One region of the Blautia sp. Sow4_E7 genome, then DNA from elsewhere that is predicted to be linked to it. Evidence: predicted binding sites of a transcription regulator. Region 1 holds the regulator's gene; the other holds the start of a gene.
What was found. Region 1 encodes Rex, which represses fermentation and respiration genes when NADH is low (regulators of the CRP and FNR family bind a similar motif). Its sites were predicted from a motif close to ATTGTTAANTANTTAACAAT; they were not measured.

Region 1 (3,425 bases):
GTCTGCTTTTAGTTCGGAAATTGTCCTGCCGGTAAGCCGGCTCATTTCTCCCATGTGAGGGGTAAGAATGGTCTGCTGGTTCAGCGATTCCATCCACTGGGGATTCATAGCCAGAAGGTTCAGGCCATCTGCATCCAGTATAACAGGTTTTCCTGCTTTTGTCCCGTTTTTCAGAAACCAGAGCAATCTTTCTTTTCCACTGCTTTCGGTGCCAAGTCCCGGACCGATCACCAGCACATCACACCAGTTTAAGTTTTTCTCATTGGACGCTTCGTCAAATTCACAGCTCACCATAGCTTCTGGAAGAAGGCTCTGCAGCGGGATCCGGTTCTCTTCCACAGTCTGGATCTTTACCATACCAGCTCCCCCGTGAAGTGCTGCGCTGGCGCTTAAATAAGCGGCGCCGCACATGCCTTTCGAGCCCGCGACCAAAAGTATTTTTCCAAAGGTTCCTTTATTTCCCCAGGCAGGTCTTGCAGGAAGTGTTTCCACATCCCTTTTCTCCAGATGCCAGGCTGCCTGATCTGCAAGTTCACTGCCATCACGATCCCGGTCATAGATCCCGATGTCCGCCACCAGGATCCTGCCAGCGTATGCTCTGCCAGGGAAAAAGCACAGCCCCCGTTTCCGGTATGCAAAGGTTACCGTCAGATCTGCCTGAAAAGCAATTCCAAGAACTGCTCCCGTATCTCCGTGAATGCCAGACGGAATATCCACCGCCACTTTATAGGCTCTGGTCTGATTCATACTGTGGATGATTTCCTTATAAGTTCCGGAAATCTCCCTGGACAACCCAACGCCGAAAATCCCGTCTACTATAACAGTATATTCATCCCATACCGGGTTATTCGTTGCGGGAACGCCATAGTTCCTGGCAATTTCCCACTGGTGTCTGGTTTCTTCGGTCATTTTGTCCGGATTTCCTGCAAGATAGATTTCGGAATGTATCCCGGCAAGATGAAGAAGCCTTGCAATGGCAATCCCGTCACCGCCGTTATTGCCGGAGCCACAGACGGCCAGTATCCGCTCTTTTTCTAAGTTTCCAGGACTGTTTTTCTTTTCCAGATACTTCCGGATCTCTTCTGCCGTGGCAAGCGCCGCCCTCTCCATAAGAACCAGGGAGGGAACATGCATATTATGAATAGTACCATAGTCAAGAAGCTTCATCTGACTGCAGGTCACAACTTTTTTCATAAAACCACTCCTAACATTAGAATAACTTTTGGGCTCCGGTTGCAGTTCACTCTCTGCCCATTAACCGCTAAAGCCATTTTCAAACACGCTCTAATGCAAAACTGCCGCCCGGTCTCCTGTAAATCTTTCAGCGAGACAAGCAGCAGTCCTCTTTGACCTTTTGTTGTTACTGTCATGTCCTTCACAGTAACGTTTTATTCTTTGTTTTCTTTATGCTCGTTGCGGTACTGGCTTAAATTATAAGACAGTGCCATCAGGCTCTCAGACAGATGAACATTCTCCACGATCACGTTCTCAGGAGCATCAAGATCTGTATGTGCAAAGTTCCAGATTGCCTTGATTCCATTGTCAATGAGAACCTTCGCCATCTCCTTGGCCTTGTTCTTCGGCAGAGTCAGAATGGCGATCTCTACCTGATTCTCTTTGATAAATTCTGGAAGGTGACTGATCATCTGAATCTCAATTCCCCGAACCGAAATTCCTTCCAGAACCGGATTTACGTCAAAAATCCCAACCAGACGAAATCCTCTTTTCTCAAAATCCCCGTAATTGGCAAGTGCCTGTCCCAGGTTACCTGCACCAAGAATGATCATAGGATGAATGGTGTCCAGTCCTAAGATCTTACCAATTTCTGTATAAAGATATTCAACATTATATCCATAGCCCTGCTGTCCAAAACCGCCGAAATTATTTAAATCCTGGCGGATCTGTGATGCAGTCACATGCATTTTCTTACTAAGGTCATTGGAAGATATACGCTCAACTTTCTCTTCCATCAGCTCCCCCAGATAGCGATAATACCTTGGCAGTCTTTTGATCACTGCCTTTGAGATTTCCTTCGCCTCCAAAATGTTCCCCTCCTTGTTTCCGCTGCCTAAATTTTCCGCGTCACACTATGTCAATTATACCTAAATGTTATTTTCTTGTCAATTAAAGTTGTGCAGAATTACAAATATTTTGCAAATTCAGTTACTGTTCACTGGTAACGTTCCGCCAGGTGTTTTTTTGAGCGAAGCTCACAGAAAACCCGGGAACATCGGCGCGAAATCATGCGAATGCATGATTTCTGTGCATCGCGAAGTGTGTTGCTGGTCACGGAGTGAACAGGAACCAAATTCATAGTATCAGGATAAAGCTCACAAAAATCCCTTTTTCTTCCAATAAAGCGATTGCTATTTCTGCATTTAAATCATTATCCTCTGCCAAAAGAACATGCAAACCATGTAAATCCATATCGTTCCTTAACTTTTCTTTCTCTTCCGTAAATCCATGTTCTGCTATAATCAGAGGGATTTCTACCGTAAATGTTGAGCCAATTCCCTGTTTGCTGCTGACCTTAATTTTCCCACCCATAAGATCTACATACTGTTTGGCAATGGCCATTCCCAGTCCAGTTCCCTTATAACTGGTTCTTGCCCCATCATTTTCCTGACTGAACTCATCAAAGATTCTGCTCTGAAACTCCTCACTCATACCAATTCCGGTATCTGATATACGATAGCGTACGATTATATGATGCTCATCATTACCCGGACCGTTTTCTGCAGCAAATGAAATGGTACCTCCGTCTTTTGTAAATTTGACTGCATTGCTGATAATGTTGAGCAATACTTCCCTGATTCTGAGTTCATCTGCCATCACATAGGGATTTTTAAGCTCTTCTCTTGAAACACAAAAATTAAGGTCACGGTTTTCCATATATCCTCTTGCAATCGACAAAACAGTATTTATCATATCCCAGAGATCTACCGGTACTGGTTTATATTCCAGTTTACCACTTTCTCACTTTTATCCCTTTACGTGGCATTCATTGATTCGTGCGGATTTTATACAGTTCCAAACATCTGATCAAAAACAGCAAGTATAGTATTTATATCAATTTTTACTATAATGAAGTGCATTTGACAATTCTTCATTCTTCTGCAATGCACTGACATCCTGATAGGTCACATAGATATATATTTTCTTACCCACAACAAGATAAGAAAAATCTGATTGCATATAGAACCATTTTCCCTGCGGATTTCTTTTTCTATAAAAAATATTTGTATGTGGATGCTCTATATTGAGGTTTCTCACAGATTCCTCTACATATTGCTGATCATCCGGATGTACTGTTTCGCAAAAAGGTTTCTTCTGCAACAGCATCATCTGCTGCTGTGTAGTTTCCATCATCTCTGCAAAGCCCCGGGTAATAAAAACAGGATCATAGCATAGCGTTGTTTTTGCGT
Region 2 (3,425 bases), on a different contig from region 1:
AGCCGGTACGGAAGAGGATCCAGCAAACTGTGCGTCAGAGTGCATACGTCCCATAGTATCTGTCATACCGTAGGAAGCAGGACCTGCTGCCATGTTGTCTGGGTGAAGAGTACGTCCTGTACCACCGCCGGAAGCAACGGAGAAATATTTCTTGCCCTGCTCGATACATTCTTTCTTGTATGTACCTGCAACCGGATGCTGGAAACGAGTCGGGTTAGTGGAGTTACCTGTGATGGAAACACCAACATTCTCGTGATGCATGATAGCAACACCTTCCTGAACATCATCTGCACCGTAGCATTTTACAGTAGCACGAAGTCCGTTAGAGTATGGTTTCTCATAGATTACGTTTAATTTAGCTTCTTTGTAATCATATTTTGTCTCAACAAATGTGAATCCGTTGATACGGGAAATAATCTGAGCAGCATCTTTTCCAAGTCCGTTCAGGATAACACGTAATGGTTTCTGACGTACTTTGTTTGCTTTCTCAGCGATACCGATAGCACCCTCAGCAGCTGCGAAGGACTCATGGCCTGCTAAGAAGCAGAAGCACTCTGTCTCTTCCTCAAGAAGCATTTTACCAAGGTTACCATGTCCAAGACCTACTTTTCTGTGGTCAGCAACGGATCCTGGAATACAGAAAGCCTGAAGTCCTTCTCCGATTGCAGCAGCAGCGTCAGCAGCTCTCTTGCAGCCTTTTTTGATCGCGATTGCAGCGCCTACTGTGTAAGCCCATGCAGCGTTCTCAAAGCAGATCGGCTGAATTTTCTTAACCTGATCATAAACATCAAGACCAGCGTCTTTTGTGATTTTCTCAGCTTCTTCGATAGAGCTGATTCCATAGCTATTTAATACAGAATTGATCTGAGCAATTCTTCTCTCATATCCTTCAAATAATGCCATTTCTGTTCGTCTCCTTTCGCTTGTGGCTTACTCTTTTCTTGGGTCAATAATCTTAACAGCATCAGCTACACGGCCATACTGACCTTTTGCTTTCTCCCATGCAGTGTTAGGATCATCACCTTTTTTGATAAAGTCAGTCATTTTTCCAAGAGAAACGAACTGATATCCGATTACTTCGTTGTCTTCGTCAAGAGCGATACCTGTTACATAGCCCTCTGCCATCTCCAGATAACGAACTCCTTTTTCCTTGGTAGCGTACATAGTGCCAACCTGGGAACGAAGACCTTTACCAAGGTCCTCAAGACCTGCACCTACAGCAAGACCATCATCAGAGAAAGCACTCTGGGTACGGCCATAAACGATCTGAAGGAACAGCTCTCTCATTGCTGTATTGATTGCATCACAGACAAGGTCTGTATTTAATGCTTCAAGAATTGTCTTACCCTGAAGAACCTCTGCTGCCATAGCTGCAGAATGTGTCATACCGGAGCATCCGATTGTTTCAATAAGGGCTTCCTCGATTACACCATTCTTAACATTTAAGGACAGCTTACAGGCACCCTGCTGAGGAGCACACCAGCCTACACCATGTGTAAAACCAGAGATATCTTCAATTTTCTTTGCATGGACCCACTGGCCTTCTTCCGGGATCGGAGCTGGCTCATGTTTTGCGCCCTTAGCTACTGGGCACATGTTTTCAACTTCAGTAGTGTAAATCATTTTAAGACTCCTTTCAGTGTTGATTACTTAATCGTTGTTAAAGACCTAACAACCTAGTGTTATTTTCTCACAAAATTCTCCATTCGTCTAGTCATATTTTGCAAAAAATACGAAAAAATTGCTGGTACCATTTATGGGACTTATCTTGTGGGAATTTCATTTTCATGATAAACTACAAAAAAACATTCCGATTATAGCTGCTGAGCGAACTGTACGCCGTTCAAAAAACATCCGGCAATGCTCTGTATCCATAATCAGAACAGGAGGACTTATATAATATGCCATCGCAAGCATCAACTTCTTTTATGCCGGAAAAGCTCAGGATCTTAAGCGGAAGCAGCCTGAAGATACTAGCTATGGCGATCATGCTGATCGACCATACCGCTTCTTTTCTTCTGCGCCACTATCCGCCTGCAATCGCTCCCTGGATTCAAATAGGCAGCACCACATACTCTCTGTACCGTGTTATGCGTGATGTAGGTCGGGCAGCTTTTCCAATTTTCTGTTTTCTGCTTGTGGAAGGCTTTCTTCATACCCATGACCGGTTAAAATATGGAAGAAATCTTCTGATTTTCGCCTGTATCTCGGAAATCCCATGGAATTTTGCACAAAACAGCACACTGCTCTATCCAGGTAAGCAGAATGTATTTTTCACTCTTTTTCTTGGATATCTTGCCTTCTGCCTGATCGAACATTTTGAAAAAAATGCCGCTATGCAGTTGGTAAGTATGCTGGTTCTTCTGACGGTTTCCTATTTTCTAAAGGCTGATTACGGATATAAGGGATTCGTATTTCTTCTGATCATGTACTGGCTGCGTTCTTACAAGCCTGCCCAGGCTGTAATCGGAAGCTGCTGGCTGATCTACGAGTGGAAAGCCTGCTTTGCTTTTCTTTCCCTGAACATGTACAATGGAAAACGTGGTTTCATCCAGGGAAGATGGGCCAAATATTTCTTCTACGCTTTTTATCCGGTACATATTGCAATTCTGACCATCATCCGAAAGATGTGGTTCGGAATTTAGGTGAATGGATTGCAAAAACAATTTCCTATACACATCGCACTACAAAACGGCTTGACAGAATTAATTTTCCGTCAAGCCGTTTGATTCGTGTTCAAAACCAAAGTCCGCACTTACATGCGATTGGCTATTTATTTCTTTGTTACAACCTCATCTTTATTCTTATAAATGCTGTTGGCAGGTACACATCCGCGTACTGGAGAAAGCGGATAAATATTGGTGTTTCGTCCAATCACAGTTCCTGGATTTAATACGGAGCCGCAACCTACCTCTACATGATCGGCAAGCATTGCACCAAATTTCTTAAGGCCTGTCTCAATTTTCTCCTCGCCGTCTTTTACCACAACCAGCTTCTTATCAGATTTTACATTGGAACAGATAGAACCTGCACCCATATGGGATTTGTATCCCAGTACTGCATCACCAACATAATTATAGTGCGGAACCTGAACATTGTTAAAAAGGACAACATTCTTAAGCTCTGTAGAGTTTCCAACTACGCAGCCCTCTCCCACCATCGCTTTGCCGCGGATAAATGCGCAGTGGCGCACTTCTGTGTTCTTACCAATGATAGCTGGTCCGTTAATACATGCGGTTGGTGCAATTTTGGCGGATTTTGCGATCCAGATGTCACCCTCCAGATGATCATACTCTTCCGGATCCAGTGTTTTTCCCAGTTTTACAATGAAATCTCCAATCTCTGGAAGAACTTCCCATGGATAAGTTTTCCCCGCAAAAAGCTCTCCTGCAATTGTCTGGCTCATATCCAGCATATTGGCGATG

Region 2: ACTQ50_RS09355 (iron-sulfur cluster assembly scaffold protein) is a predicted target of Rex. The motif match lies at 1,657-1,676, and genes of this name have one in related genera.

Annotation. Positions count from the first base shown of each region.
Region 1 is NZ_JBQKLL010000002.1:144,259-147,683, forward strand. Features, by position in the region: gene ACTQ50_RS02270 (NAD(P)H-hydrate dehydratase) at 1-1,194, opposite strand, end outside; gene ACTQ50_RS02275 (redox-sensing transcriptional repressor Rex) at 1,389-2,042, opposite strand; gene ACTQ50_RS02280 (ATP-binding protein) at 2,311-2,892, opposite strand; gene ACTQ50_RS02285 (PAS domain-containing protein) at 3,070-3,425, opposite strand, start outside.
Region 2 is NZ_JBQKLL010000012.1:65,757-69,181, forward strand. Features, by position in the region: gene ACTQ50_RS09350 (GGGtGRT protein) at 1-903, opposite strand, end outside; gene ACTQ50_RS09355 (iron-sulfur cluster assembly scaffold protein) at 931-1,623, opposite strand; gene ACTQ50_RS09360 (TraX family protein) at 1,902-2,645, shown strand; gene ACTQ50_RS09365 (acyltransferase) at 2,774-3,425, opposite strand, start outside.